DNA from 3 places in the Pantoea sp. S-LA4 genome. Region 2 is predicted to be linked to each of the others. Evidence: predicted binding sites of a transcription regulator. Region 2 holds the regulator's gene; each other region holds the start of a gene.

Region 1 (5,188 bases), 1.8 Mb from region 2:
TGCGCCAATCGTCGCCATCCACAGCAGCGCCTGGCCGGTAAGGAAGATGTACTTAAACGGCGTAATGCGGGCGATGATGATATTGACGATAAAAATCACCAGCAGCGTCAGCGCCACTTCCGATCCCAGTTCCCGGTTCGCCAGCCCGGCAATTGCCGCCACATCGGTGATATAGCCCTGCATGCCGAAGCCGTGGGTAAAGATGGTGTTAAGGAAGGTCAGCGTGCCGACGATGATATTGATCCCGGCCATCATAATTAAAAAGCCCAGCAGGGTTTTAAAGGTGCCTTCCACCACCTTGCCCGCCGATTTTTTTTGCAGCAACAGACCGATCAGGGCAATAAAGGCGATCAGAATCGAGGCCTGCCCTAATAAGTCTTTTACCAGGAAGTCGATCACACTATTCATGGGCAGCGACCTTCATATTGCGTTCTTTTAAAAAGGCCACAATCTTCTGCTCTATTTCCGCTTTATCGGTGAGCTTATTAAGAATAATGACCCGTTTGATCTGTTCCGGACTGGCGTCGGCATTTAACACATCGGCAAAGGCTTTTTGCGTCAGAATCATGTCTGATTTAAACGCATTGGCTTCTGAAATGGTGGTGTGGTCAATATCCGCGTCAATTTCCAGCTTTTTTAATACCGCTTTTGCGCTCATCTCAATCGCAAAACTGGACCCTAATCCGCAGCCACAAACACATAAAATTTTCAGCATGGTTATCTCCTCACAATATATTCAGTTGTTTAGCGAGTTTGTAATGATGCCCGTCAGTATCGACCAGGCGTTTTTGCATGCTTATTAAATCAATCGGAATCGGTTTATTGCTGCCATTAATAATGACGGCTTTATTACGCATTCCCGACTGAATACAACGAACCACTTCACTGGCCATAATGGTGCCCTGATAAATTTCCTCGCAGGTCGGTTCACCATTACGCAATCCGTAACCGAGAATGGTTTTGCGGATACGCACACCAATTAACGGTTCAAGCTGTTTGATTAAGGTATCGATCGCCCCCTGAAAACCGGGCGAGTATTCACGGGTGTAACCTTCTGAGCAGAGGATCACCACGCTGTTCTGCTGCGCCAGCCGCTGAGTGATACGCTGGGCCAGCTGCGGCAGCGGGATCTGACACTCCGGGATCAGGGCAAAATCGGCGTTGGATTTCAGGGCCGACTGCAGAGTTAGCTCGCCGCAATAGCCGCCGAGCAGCTCCAGCATAAAAACCCGTCCGGGCAGCGCACGTCCGGTATTACGCAGTTTTGCCACCTCCTTCAGGACCTGCTCGCAGGCGGTGGAAAAGCCGAGGGTATAGTCACTGCCAAAGACATCGTTATCTATCGTCATGCCGACGCCAAAACAATTCACGCCGAACTCCGACAGATGATGCAGAAATTGCAATGAACCATCCCCGCCCGCCATGATTAATAGATCAATGCGGGCACTTTTCAATTGACGGGCAATGAGTTCATATTCGCTGCGCAACAATTTTTTTTGCGTCCGGCCCGATTGCATCACCGGGATCGGGGCGATAGAAAAGTCGAGCAGATCGCGCGGACTAATATCACGATGCTGATGCGCTAATAAGCCTGGAATACCCCCATCGAATATCACGATTTCCGCCTGAGCCAGACGACCGAGCTGGAAAACAAAATTATTAATACCGCTGACATCGCCGCCGCTAATAACCATTCCGATCCGCATCATTTTCACCCCGCTGACGTAATTGGTGCTGGCGTTCATTGTTCCGGGATAAGGGGTTGTTATTTGCAATGAAGATCACAGTTACGCGCGGTATATTTCTGGTGAAGAGATTGACAGCGGATAATTAACCGGGTTATTTGTGAGTTGGATCACAAATTAAAGTCGAGACGGAGATTTACAGAACTTAAATAAATCAGGGGGTAAGGCTTTGACAGACGGGAATCAGGCTAAGGGTTCACCGGCCGCGTTAATCGCCGGGTGATGTCGTTACAGATTTGTGATTTCCGCCTCATTTTTTCCGGTTCGGCCAGGTTTTTCACCCGACAGGCCACGGAGAGGTGAATTAAAAACGCCCGGCGCGCGCGTTTTTAATTTCACCGATGAGAGGATAACGCGGGGAAGAAAGCAGCAAGATTCAGGTCAGCAGCTAAAACGTTCAGCCGTCTGCTATCGCTATGACGGGTTCACATCAATGCCCATTTTTTTCATTCTGGATAACAGCGTGGTTCGTTTCAGCCCCAGACGCACGGCGGCTCCGCGCGGTCCGGCAACGACGCCGTTCGTCTCCTTCAGCATGGCAATAATTCGCTGACGTTCATCCTCTTCGCTCAGGGAGGAAACGGGCGCGGAGTACGGCGCCCCGGATGGCAGGATTGGTGCAGCGAAGATCAGGGGCTGATTAAACTCTTCAAACGGCATCTCCAGCACCGTTCCACGCGTCAGCAGTACCGCACGCTCAATGACATTTTCCAGCTCCCGTACATTTCCAGGCCACGGCATCCGGCTCAGCAAACGCAGTGTTTCGGCCGGAATACTGTCGATCGTCCGCTTCATGCGTTTGGCGATTTTGTAGGTCAGAAACTTCACCAGCTGCGGGATATCTTCCGGACGTTCACGTAACGGCGGAATAACAATCGGGAAGACGTTCAGCCGGTAATAGAGGTCGCTGCGAAACTCTTTGTCTGCGACCATCTGTTTCAGGTCACGGTTTGTGGCCGCGATCATGCGGACATCCACCGAGATCAGTTTGTTACCGCCGACCCGCTCAAACTCCTGCTCCTGCAATATGCTCAGCAGTTTCGGTTGCAGCTCCAGTGGGATCTCGCCGACCTCATCGAGAAACAGCGTGCCCTGATCCGCCAGCTCAAAGCGCCCCATTCTTTGCGCCGTTGCGCCGGTAAAGGAGCCCTTCTCATGGCCAAACAGATCGCTTTCCATCAGCCCGGCAGGCATTGCCGCACAGTTCATTTTTACCATGCGACGATCGCGGCGATCGCCGAGATTATGGATGGCCCGGGCGATCAGCTCTTTACCGGTGCCGGTTTCACCGAGGATCAGCACCGAACAGTCGCTTTTCGCCACGATCTCCACCTGTTTCAACACCGCTGACATACGGGGGCTGCGCCCGACGATGTCACTGAAGTCAGGATTGTTGCTGTTGATCTGCTCGGTCAGATAGAGGTTTTCATGCTGCAGCTTCTCTTTCAGGCTTTTGATTTCCTGATAGGCCAGTGCATTATCCACCGCGATGGCGATGCGCTCGGCGATCTGCTGCAGCACCCGCAGGTTGGTGGAATTGAAATTATCGGGCTGACAGCGCGCCAGCTTTAACACCCCCAGCGTTTTATGCCCGAAGCGTAGCGGCAGAACGCACAGCGTTTTGGTTTGATCGCGCCACAGCAGATGGAACAGCGTTCGCTCTTCAGTTTCTCCCTCTGGCTTCAGATGCGTCAGCAGCATCTCGCCGCTTTTCATCACCTGCTGCTCCAGCGTGCCGGCCAGCGTCATCCGCGATTGCTCACGCTCCGCAACATCGGCCTGCAGGTAATGGGTGGCGTAAACATTTGCCTGCTCGCTCTCCTGACCGGCATCACATAACACGATGCTGATGGCGTTGATATGGAAGAAGTGATGAATGGTTTTGGCGATTTCGCCGGTCAGCTCATCGAGATCTAATTTGGACAGCACCGCATTGGTGATATCCACCAGAATACGAAAATCGTCACGCTCGTGACGCAGCAGGGATTGCTGCAGTAAGGCGTTTTCGCGCAGCTGAATCTGCCCGACCGCAATCGCCGCCAGCGTGGCGAGCTCATACAGGCTGTTCTCCTCCTCCTCACTGAACGGGGCGGCCTGCTGGCGGATAAACTCACACCCGCCCAGCAAGCCGGACGAGGCCAGCAGCGGCACCAGACAGTAGTCGCTAAACGGCGGATAGAGATTCAGTGCCGCCAGTTGCGGATAGCGAAGGTGCAGCGCTTCACTGCGCCAGACCTGGGTTTTTGGATTACTCCGCAATGCCTGCACCGGGCCGGTTGCCAGCAGGGTTTGATCCTGATAACTGATCGGCTGATGATGCGCGTCGAGGCCGTAAAAACTGACGCGCTCACTGTTGTTGTCGAACAACACCAGCGACACGCTATCTGCCATACCGGCGGTCTGAATCACCTGGTTCAGGGCTTGCAGCAGCGCTGGCATGGTCTGCTGAAGCAGTAACATACGTGTCAGTTCCAGTAATCCCTGGTGTGGGGAGGTGCTCATGGTTGCACTCTGCATAGCGTTGGCTCTGGATATCGAAATTAAGTGAAATAAGTTGTTCCTGGGGGGCGAACCGCGTTGAAAAGTCTACCGCTTTCCGCGCCGCCGTCGCCCTGATGAGATCAACAAATACGAGGTAATGGCTCCGAATGCGGCAACATCAGCTGGCGTGAAACACCCAGCGTCCCGCGCAGAGAGACCTGCGGCGTCCGGGTCACTTCACCTATGGTTGCGGCATCAGCACCCAGCGGATGCGTGCGCAGCAGGGAAAGCGCCTGCTCTTCTGCCTCTGCAGAGACCACCACCACCACTTTGCCTTCATTGGCGAAGTTCAGCGGTTCCAGTCCCAGCAGTTCTGCCAGGCCACGCACCGCTGGCTTAACCGGCAGCGCATCCTCATCAATGCAGAAGCCGCATCCGCTGGCCGCGCTGAACTCATGCAAAATGGCATTGATGCCACCGCGCGTCGCATCGCGCAGAGCATGAACCCCGCTCAGCCCGCGCAGCGGTGCAATCATCGGTGCCAGCACCGCGCAGTCGCTCTCCACCCCCAGCACCATTCCCAGCTTTTCACGCAGATTAAGGATTGCTGCGCCGTGATCGCCCAGCGTACCGCTGACGATCACTTTATCGCCCGCGCTAATCTGGCTGGCACACCAGTTAACCGCCGTCGGAATGACCCCGATCCCGGCGGTATTGATAAAAATTTTGTCGGCCGCGCCGCGCTGCACCACTTTGGTGTCGCCGGTGACAATCGCGATGCCTGCCTCACGCGCGGTCTGCGCCATCAGGCTGACGATCTGCTGCAAATCGGCGAGCGGTAAGCCCTCCTCCAGAATAAAACCGCAGGAGAGATAAGCCGGTGTTGCGCCGCTCACCGCCAGATCGTTGGCGGTTCCGCACACCGCCAGCTTGCCGATATTGCCGCCAGGGAAAAAAACCGG
Region 2 (5,188 bases):
TGGTGCTGGTGTGGTCGGAGCTGCATGAATCGGTCAATATTATGCCGCGCAAAGAATTTCGCGGCTGATGCGCCGATCGGCAATTCATGGTAACAATGCCCATGGCCCGACCTCACAGGGAGCTTTTTTATGTCTGCACGCCATCCGATAATTGCCGTCACCGGTTCCAGCGGCGCGGGAACCACCACCACCAGCCTCGCGTTCCGTAAAATCTTTCAGCAGCTCGATCTGCACGCTGCCGAACTGGAAGGCGACAGTTTTCATCGCTTCACCCGGCCGGAAATGGATATGGCGATCCGCAAAGCGCGCGATCTGGGCCGTCATGTCAGTTACTTCGGTCCGGAAGCCAATGACTTTGGCCTGCTGGAGCAGAGCTTTAAACAGTATGGGCTCAACGGTGAGGGCCAGTCGCGTAAATACCTGCATACCTATGACGAAGCCGTTCCGTGGAATCAGGTACCCGGTACCTTTACGCCGTGGCAGCCGCTGCCGCAAAACACCGATATTCTGTTTTACGAAGGACTGCACGGCGGCGTGGTGACCGCCCAGCATAACGTGGCTGAGCATGTCGATTTACTGGTCGGCGTGGTACCAATTGTCAACCTGGAGTGGATTCAGAAGCTGGTGCGTGACACCAGCGAACGCGGCCATTCGCGGGAAGCGGTGATGGACTCGGTGGTGCGCTCGATGGAAGATTACATCAACTTCATTACGCCGCAGTTCTCGCGCACTCACCTTAACTTCCAGCGCGTGCCGACGGTGGATACCTCGAACCCGTTTGCCGCCCGTGCTATTCCGTCACTGGATGAGAGTTTCGTGGTGATCCACTTCCAGGCGCTGGACGATATCGACTTCCCTTACCTGCTGGCGATGCTGCAGGGATCGTTTATCTCGCACATTAATACGCTGGTGGTGCCGGGCGGAAAGATGGGGCTGGCGATGGAGTTGATCATGGGACCACTGGTGAAGCGACTGGTGGAAGGCAAGCGAATAGAATAAGAGGCCGCAGAGCGGCCCCCGCAGAGATCAGCGTTCGATCACTTCATAGCTGTGGGTAATGGTGACGCCTTTGCCCAGCATGATGGCAACCGAGCAATATTTTTCTGCAGAAAGATCCACCGCGCGTGAGACCGCTTTATCCTGGAGCGCTTTGCCGCTAACGATAAAGTGCAGGTTGATGTGCGTAAAGATTCGCGGCGCCTCTTCACGACGTTCTGAGGTCAGTTTCACTTCACAATCAGCCACATCGTTGCGGCCTTTTTGCAGAATTGAAACCACGTCGATGGCGCTACATCCGCCCGCCGCCATCAGCACCATCTCCATTGGGCTGGGCGCTTTATCACCCGAATTGCCATCCATTAATACCTGATGGCCGGACGACGACTCACCGAGGAATGTCAGCCCTTCTACCCATTTCACTCTTGCCTGCATGATTTTCGCTCCAGAATATGCGGTTTTGCCGTCAGAGTACGCTTTCGCCTGGTAAACAGCAATCCAGAGAAATCCGCTGTTAGCTGAAGCGAGACAACAGAAGACAGTCGGCAAAAGCTGTGCTACAAACAGTGCTGAAAATATTTTTCGTCACCCGATGGCGAAGCCGGGAAGAATGATGCGCACTGCGCCGAATGCAGCCCGAATAATTTCCTGTAAGGGAAACGCTTGAAGCTTTCATCGCCTGACAGGGAAAACTGCCCCCTGTATTTTGGGCACGATTACAACAGAGGATAATAGCGAATGGTTCTCGGCAAACCGCAAACAGACCCTACACTCGAATGGTTCCTGTCCCATTGCCATATTCACAAGTATCCATCCAAAAGTACGCTGATTCACCAAGGTGAAAAAGCAGAAACGCTTTACTACATCGTGAAAGGTTCCGTCGCGGTTCTGATTAAAGATGAAGAAGGCAAAGAGATGATTCTTTCTTACCTGAATCAGGGCGATTTTATTGGCGAGCTTGGCCTGTTCGAAGAAGGTCAGGAGCGCAGCGCCTGGGTACGTGCGAAAACCGCGTGCGAAGTGGCGGAGATTTCCTACAAGAAATTCCGTCAGCTGATCCAGGTTAACCCCGATATCCTGATGCGACTCTCGTCGCAGATGGCGCGTCGCCTGCAGGTTACGTCTGAAAAAGTGGGTAACCTCGCTTTCCTCGACGTCACCGGACGCATTGCTCAGACTCTGCTTAACCTGGCGAAGCAGCCAGATGCCATGACGCATCCCGACGGCATGCAAATTAAAATTACTCGTCAGGAAATTGGCCAAATCGTTGGTTGCTCACGTGAAACCGTGGGCCGTATTTTGAAGATGCTGGAAGATCAGAACCTGATCTCCGCACACGGCAAAACCATCGTCGTTTACGGCACCCGCTAATTCCTGTCACCCACGGCGTGATGGCAACATCGCGCCGTTATTGTTTGTGTTGGGCCGATGTGGCGTCGAATTATTTACCATCCTGAAGTCAATTACGCCTTGCGGCAAACGCTGGTGCTCTGTCTGCCAGTGGCGCTGGGCTGGCTGGCTGGCGACCTGCAAAAAGGTCTGCTGTTCTCGTTAGTCCCCGCCTGTTGCAATATCGCCGGTCTGGATACCCCGCATAAACGTTTCTTCAAACGCCTGATTGTTGGCGGCAGCCTGTTTGCGCTCGGCAGTTTTCTGATTCAGTGGCTGACGCTGCACGCGATTCCTTTGCCGCTGATTCTGTTCGCGATGCCGCTGCTGCTGGGCGTCACCGGTGAAATTAGCCCGTTGCACGGCCGTCTGTTGCCGGGCTCGCTGATCGCCGCCATCTTCACGCTGAGTCTGATTGGCCGTATGCCGATCTACGTACCGCCGCTGCTCTATATCGCCGGCACGCTGTGGTACGGGCTGTTTAACTGGTTCTGGTTCTGGCTGTGGAAAGAGCAGCCGATGCGCGAAAGCCTGAGCCTGATCTACCGTGAACTGGCCAACTATTGCGACGCCAAATATACCCTGCTGACCCAGCTGACCGATCCGGAAAAGGCCCTGCCACCGCTGCTGGCGCGTCAGCAAAAAGTGGTCGATCTGATCACCACCTGTTACCAGCAGATGCACATGCTGTCCGCCAGTCGGGATCACAGCCATAAGCGGCTGACCCGTGCTTTTCAGGTGGCGCTGGATCTGCAGGAACATATCTCGGTCAGCCTGCATCAGCCGGAAGAGGTGCAGAAACTGGTGGAGCAGAGCCATGCGGAAGCGGTGATCCGCTGGAATGCTCAGACCATCTCGGCCCGCTTACGGGTGCTGGCGGATAACATTCTCTATCACCAGTTACCCGATCGGTTTGGCATGGAGAAGCAGCTCGGCGCGCTGGAAAAAATTGCCCGCCAGCATCCTGATAATCCGGTGGGAAATTTCTGTCTTTATCACTTTAACCGCATCGCGCGGGTGCTGCGTACGCAAAAGCCGCTCTATCAGCGTGACCTGATGGCCGATCGCCAGCGCCGTCTGCCGCTGCTGCCGGCGCTGCGCAGTTATCTTTCCTGGCGTTCGTCTGCACTGCGCACCGCCGGTCGTTTTGCCGTGATGCTGATGCTGGGCAGTGCGCTGGCGCTGTTTTTCAATATTCCGAAGCCCTACTGGATTCTGATGACCATTATGTTCGTCAGCCAGAACGGCTACAGCGCCACCCGGGTTCGTATTCAGCACCGGGCGCTGGGCACTTTTGTCGGACTGGTGATTGCCGCCGCCACCTTACGTCTCGCAGTACCGGAGTCGCTGGTGCTGATGATCATGCTGGTGATCACTTTTATCAGCTACCGCTTTACCCGCCAGTTTTACGGCTGGTCGATGATTGGCTTCACGGTGACGGCGGTCTACTCGCTGCAACTGCTGTCGCTGAATGGCGCGCAGTTCCTGCTGCCGCGCCTGATGGATACCCTGATGGGCTGCCTGATCGCCTTCGGCGGGATGCTGTGGCTCTGGCCGCAGTGGCAGAGCGGCTTGCTGCGACAGAACGCCCATGACGCGCTGGAAACTTACCAGGATGCGCTGCGGCTGCTGCTGGGCGCGGAACAGTCGCCGGAGAAGCTCGCTTATCAGCGGGTGCGGGTTAATCAGGCGCACAATGCGCTGTTTAACTCCCTGAACCAGGCGATGCAGGAACCGGCTTTTAACGCCCAGTATCTCAAGGATATGCGGCTGTGGGTCACCCATAGCCAGTTCATTGTTGAGCACATCAATGCGATGACGATACTGGCGCGGGAACATACCATGCTGACCGCCACGCTGGCGGAGCGCTATCTGCAGTCGTGCGAAATTGCGCTGCAACGTTGCCAGCAGCGGCTGGAATATGATGGTGCCAGTTCGCAGGTCAATCTGCTGGATGAGCTGGAAAATATTAATGAAGGGCCGGTGACGGTGCTGGAGCAGCATGTGCGCCGCATTCTGGATCATCTGAGCGTGATGCACACCATTTCATCGCTGGCGTGGAGCCAGCGACCACAGCATGGCCGCTGGCTGATCAGACGGTTACGCAAAAACTAAATCAGCCGGCGATCACCTTACCGACGGCGGTCGCAAAGCGACGCATACCCTCTTCGATATCGGCGGGCTCGATGATCAGTGAAGGCGCGAAACGCATCACGTCGGTGCCAGCCACCAGCACCATCACGCCTTCCGCGGCGGCGGCATTCAGAATGTCACGCGCCTTGCCGGCGTGTTGCGGCTTCAGCGCCGCGCCAATCAGCAGGCCTTTACCACGAATGTCGCTGAACAGATCGTATTTTGCATCTATCGCCTGCAGCGCGCTGACAAACTGCTGACGCCGGAGATCAACGCCTTCCAGCACCTCAGGGGTATTGATAATATCCAGCGCCGTTTCCGCAATGGCGCAGGCCAGCGGATTGCCGCCATAGGTCGTGCCGTGCACGCCGGGTGCCATAGTCGAGGCGATCTCGTTAGTGGTCAGCATGGCGCTGACCGGAAAACCGCCGCCCAGCGCTTTGGCAGAGGTCAGAATATCGGGCTGCACACCGTAATGCTCATAGGCAAACAGCTTGCCGCTGCGTCCCATGCCGCTCTGCACTTCATCCAGCACCAGCAGCGCCTGATGCTGATCGCACAGGTCACGCAGCCCCTGCATAAATTCCTGCGTGGCGGGCACGACGCCGCCCTCGCCCTGAATCGGCTCAACCACGATAGCGCAGGTGTGATCGTCGATAACCGCTTTCAC
Region 3 (5,188 bases), 350 kb from region 2:
GCTGGATTTAGGCTCGATGGTGGATCAGATATTTAAGCGCTAGCGAACGACGTACGGCTGAGCGCGCACGCCAGATGCATGCGCGCTCAGAGGCGGATTTACTTGCCGTCTGCCGCAATACGCTCACGGATATGCTGGGCGCGCGCCTCAGAAGCCGGATGCGAATCGAACATCGAACTCTGACGTCCCTGTTCTAATTTTGCCAGCTTCTCAAAACTGGTCGCCAGCCCCATTGGGTCGATGTTGCGCTTCTTCATCAGATCGTAGGAGTAATCATCCGCCTGCGTCTCCTGGGTTTGCGAGAACTGGGCGTTGACCAGTTTTTCGCCCATTTCCCCCAGCTGCGACTGCGACAGCGATCCAATCACGCCGCCCACTGACGCCGCTGCGGTCCGGGCAGCGGTAGTGGCATAAGCCAGCTGCATCGCCTTGCGCGTATGACCTAACGCGACGTGGCCCATCTCATGGCCCAGCACGCCTTCCACTTCATTGTCCGTCATCATATCCATCAGGCCGCTGTAGACACGGATACAGCCGTTAGCCATCGCCCAGGCGTTGACATCTTTGGTCTGGTACACCTTGTAATTGGCCGGTACGCCGTTGATGTTGTCGCCCAGCGCGGCGGCGATCTTGTTCAGACGCTGCTGGTATTCGCTGCTGGCAGGTGCAATCTGGTTCTCTTTATCCATCTGCTCACAGGATTGATCGCTGAGCTGCTTCACCTGATCATCGCTCAGGGTATAGGCCTGATAGGCCTGCGCGCCCGACTGCATCAACGCATTATTGTCTAAACCCTGACAGCCGCTCAGCAGCGTTGCCAGCCCAAGAGCTAACACAGTTTGTTGGATTTTCATTCCATATCCCATTCATAACAAGGTAAGAAAAACAAACACCTGAAACACCGCCAGATGTTTAAACGATTCGGTTATAGCGCGCTATCCGGCACTTTGCTAGCAGACATCGCCGGAAAAGCCAGACGAAGCGGGCACATTTAGCGTTTTACGGCATGTACTTTTGCCATGATTTTCATGTACATTGATCTGCAACTTTTTCCTTGTTTTGCCCGATAACTGATTAATAACAATAAGTTAAGGCGCGAAGCATTAATCCGACCTGGAGTAGAAAATGCCCTCTCGTAAAGAGCTTGCCAACGCCATTCGCGCGTTAAGTATGGATGCAGTACAGAAAGCTAAATCGGGACATCCGGGTGCCCCGATGGGCATGGCGGACATCGCTGAAGTACTGTGGCGCGGCTACCTGAATCACAACCCAACTAACCCGCTGTGGGCTGACCGCGACCGCTTCGTGCTCTCCAACGGTCACGGCTCAATGCTGATTTACAGCCTGCTGCACCTCACCGGCTACGATCTGCCGATGAGCGAACTGGAAAACTTCCGCCAGCTGCACTCAAAAACTCCAGGTCACCCGGAATATGGCTACACCGCAGGCGTTGAAACCACCACCGGCCCGCTGGGCCAGGGCATCGCGAACGCGGTCGGTTTCGCCATTGCTGAGCGTACGCTGGCGGCGCAGTTCAACCGTCCGGGCCATGACATCGTAGACCACAATACCTATGTCTTCATGGGTGACGGTTGCATGATGGAAGGGATTTCACACGAAGTCTGCTCGCTGGCCGGTACCCTCAAGCTGGGCAAACTGGTGGCGTTTTATGATGACAACGGCATCTCCATCGACGGTCACATTGATGGCTGGTTTACGGATGACACCGCAAAACGCTTTGAAGCCTACGGCTGGCACGTAGTGCGTGGCGTTGATGGTCACGATGCTGATGCGATTGCCAAAGCGATCGACGAAGCGAAAAGCGTCAGCGATAAGCCGTCGCTGCTGATGTGCAAAACCGTTATCGGTTTCGGTTCACCAAACAAAGCGGGCACCCATGATTCACACGGCGCACCGCTGGGCGATGATGAAGTGGCCCTGACCCGCAAACAGCTGGGCTGGGAACACGCACCGTTCGTTATCCCTTCTGATATCTACGCTGAGTGGGACGCGAAAGAAGCGGGCCAGGCGAAAGAAGCGGCCTGGGATAAGAAGTTCGCAGCCTATGCGCAGGCGCATCCAGAGCTGGCAGCCGAGTTCAAACGTCGCGTCAGCAACGAACTGCCGGCTAACTGGCAGCAGGAGTCGCAGAAGTTCATCGAGCAGCTGCAGGCTAACCCGGCCAAAATCGCCAGCCGTAAAGCGTCACAGAATGCCATCGAAGCCTTTGGTAAAATTCTGCCAGAATATCTGGGTGGCTCAGCCGATCTGGCTCCCAGCAACCTGACCATCTGGTCTGGCTCTAAGCCAATCAATGAAGATGCCGCCGGTAACTACATCCATTACGGCGTGCGTGAATTTGGTATGACCGCGATTGCGAACGGTCTGGCACTGCACGGTGGTTTCCTGCCATACACCGCGACCTTCCTGATGTTCGTTGAATATGCGCGTAACGCAGCGCGTATGGCAGCACTGATGAAGATCCGTCAAATCATGGTTTATACCCACGACTCAATCGGTCTGGGTGAAGATGGCCCGACGCATCAGCCGGTCGAGCAGATGGCCAGCCTGCGTACCACGCCGAACATGAGCCTGTGGCGTCCGTGTGACCAGGTGGAATCGGCGGTGGCGTGGAAATATGCCATCGAGCGCAAAGATGGCCCGACAGCGCTGATCTTCTCTCGTCAGAACCTGGCGCAGCAGGAACGCAGCACTGAGCAACTGGCTGACGTGGCGCGCGGGGGTTACGTGCTGAAAGATTGCGACGGTACGCCTGAAGTGATCCTGATCGCTACCGGTTCAGAAGTTGAACTGGCAGTAGGCGCTTGGGATAAACTCACCAGCGAAGGCCGTAAAGCTCGCGTCGTCTCTATGCCGTCAACTGATGCATTCGACAAGCAGAGTGATGCTTACCGTGAATCCGTTCTGCCGAAAGCCGTTAGCGCACGCGTGGCTATCGAAGCGGGTATCGCCGATTACTGGTTCAAATATACCGGTCTGAACGGTGCTATCGTCGGCATGACCAGCTTCGGCGAATCTGCTCCGGCCGATCAGCTGTTTGAAATGTTCGGCTTCACCGTCGACAACGTGGTCGCCAAAGCAAAAGCGCTGCTGGCGTAATCGCCGTCAGGCGGGGTGATAGCCGCCTGATTAAATAAAGGGACGCGTCAGGCGTCCCTTTTGCTGTTTTATTCCTGTAGTAATAATGCACTTTTGCTCTGTTTTGTGACGCAGATCCAAATATAAGCAGTCCGATTGATCACAATCATTCCTGTTATTCCTTCCATCCATTATTGTGGCTGAACCGTTTCAGTTGCCGGGCAAATCACCCCGGTTTCAGACAATGCCGGGTAAGATTCTCCTGTACAAACTACAGCGAAGCGCTCAGGCTAACGGCACGTTTTTTCCGTCTGACGTGGCAGGAGAGAGATGACCATACGGGTAGCAATAAACGGGTTTGGCCGTATTGGACGCAACGTATTGCGCGCGCTGTATGAAACCGGCCGTCGGGCTGAGATCAGCGTGGTCGCCATTAATGAGCTGGCTGAAGCCACCGGCATGGCGCATCTGCTGAAATATGACACCAGCCATGGCCGTTTTGCCTTTGACGTGCGTCAGGAGCGCGATGTGATGTGGGTCGGGGGCGATACGCTGCGCATTTTACATCGGGCTGAGATTGCCGATCTGCCGTGGCGCGAACTCGATGTCGACGTGGTGCTGGATTGCACGGGCGTCTATGGCTCACGCGCCGATGGCGAAGCGCATCTGCAGGCGGGCGCGAAGAAAGTGCTGTTCTCGCATCCTGGTGGCAACGATCTCGACGCCACCGTCGTCTATGGCGTTAACCAGCAGTTGCTGAAAGCCACCGATTGCCTCGTTTCAAACGCTTCCTGTACCACCAACTGCATTATTCCGGTCATCAAACTGCTGGATGACGCCTTTGGCATTGAATCCGGCACCGTCACCACGATCCACTCGGCGATGCACGATCAGCAGGTGATCGACGCTTATCACAGCGATCTGCGCCGTACCCGCGCGGCCAGCCAATCGATCATCCCGGTGGATACCCGTCTGGCGGCCGGCATTACCCGTATTTTTCCGAAATTCAACGATCGCTTTGAAGCGATTGCTGTGCGCGTGCCGACGATTAACGTGACGGCGATTGATCTCAGCGTTTCTGTACGTCAGCCAGTGAAGGCGTGTGAAGTTAACGCCTTGTTGCAAAGCGCGGCAGAAGGGGCATTTCGTGGTATAGTTGACTATACAGAATTACCGTTAGTCTCAGTCGATTTTAACCATGATCCGCACAGTGCCATTGTGGACGGCACCCAGACGCGGGTCAGCGGTCAACACCTGATCAAGACGCTGGTCTGGTGTGACAACGAATGGGGCTTTGCTAACCGAATGCTCGACACGACGTTAGCGATGGCCGCAAGCGGTTTCAGGTAGGGCGCGGTTTGCGCCCGGCAAAACTTATGAGAATCAACGAGAGGGTTCACCATGTCTGTAATTAAGATGACCGATCTGGATCTTGCTGGCAAACGCGTTCTGATCCGCGCCGATCTCAACGTACCAGTGAAAGAAGGGAAAGTGACGTCTGATGCACGTATCCGTGCTTCACTGCCTACCATCGAAGCGGCGTTGAAACAGGGCGCGAAAGTGATGGTTACCTCTCACCTGGGTCGTCCGACCGAAGGTGAATACACCGAAGAGTTCTCGCTGCTGCCGGTAGTTAACTACCTGAAAGAGAAGCTGAGCGGCACCAATGTGACCCTGGCAAAAGATTACCTCGACGGCGTTGAAGTGGGCGCTGGCGAACTGGTGGTGCTGGAAAACGTTCGCTTTAACAAAGGCGAAAAGAAAGATGACGAAGCGCTGTCTAAAAAATACGCTGCTCTGTGCGACGTGTTCGTGATGGATGCATTCGGCACCGCGCACCGCGCGCAGGCTTCTACCCACGGCGTCGGCAAATTTGCCCCTATCGCCTGTGCCGGTCCGCTGCTGTCAGCAGAGCTGGAAGCGCTGGGTAAAGTGATGAGCAACCCGGAGCGTCCGCTGGTCGCAGTCGTGGGCGGTTCTAAAGTCTCTACCAAATTTGACGTGCTGCAGTCGCTGGTGAAAATTGCTGACACCGTTATCGTCGGTGGCGGCATCGCCAACACCTTCGTGGCGATCGACAACAACGTCG

The links. The regulator CRP, encoded in region 2, controls carbon source genes, mostly activating them, when cyclic AMP is high. The targets are predictions, from matches to a motif close to ATGTGANNNNNNTCACAT.
Region 1: the regulator CRP is predicted to act here: its motif matches at 1,844-1,861, upstream of ACX3P5_RS08575 (6-phosphofructokinase).
Region 3: the regulator CRP is predicted to act here: its motif matches at 3,224-3,241, upstream of epd (erythrose-4-phosphate dehydrogenase).

Annotation. Positions count from the first base shown of each region.
Region 1 is NZ_JBTLRC010000002.1:1,646,770-1,651,957, reverse strand. It holds gene ACX3P5_RS08585 (PTS sugar transporter subunit IIC) at 1-408, opposite strand, end outside; gene ACX3P5_RS08580 (PTS sugar transporter subunit IIB) at 401-715, opposite strand; gene ACX3P5_RS08575 (6-phosphofructokinase) at 726-1,706, opposite strand; gene flhA (formate hydrogenlyase transcriptional activator FlhA) at 2,160-4,247, opposite strand; gene hypE (hydrogenase expression/formation protein HypE) at 4,367-5,188, opposite strand, start outside.
Region 2 is NZ_JBTLRC010000002.1:3,399,641-3,404,828, forward strand. It holds gene ACX3P5_RS16885 (YheU family protein) at 1-68, shown strand, start outside; gene ACX3P5_RS16890 (phosphoribulokinase) at 130-999, shown strand; gene ACX3P5_RS16895 (OsmC family protein) at 1,027-1,431, opposite strand; gene crp (cAMP-activated global transcriptional regulator CRP) at 1,735-2,367, shown strand; gene ACX3P5_RS16905 (YccS/YhfK family putative transporter) at 2,425-4,500, shown strand; gene argD (bifunctional acetylornithine/succinyldiaminopimelate transaminase) at 4,502-5,188, opposite strand, start outside.
Region 3 is NZ_JBTLRC010000002.1:3,052,603-3,057,790, reverse strand. It holds gene ACX3P5_RS15170 (YidB family protein) at 1-43, shown strand, start outside; gene loiP (metalloprotease LoiP) at 99-854, opposite strand; gene tkt (transketolase) at 1,126-3,120, shown strand; gene epd (erythrose-4-phosphate dehydrogenase) at 3,430-4,449, shown strand; gene pgk (phosphoglycerate kinase) at 4,501-5,188, shown strand, end outside.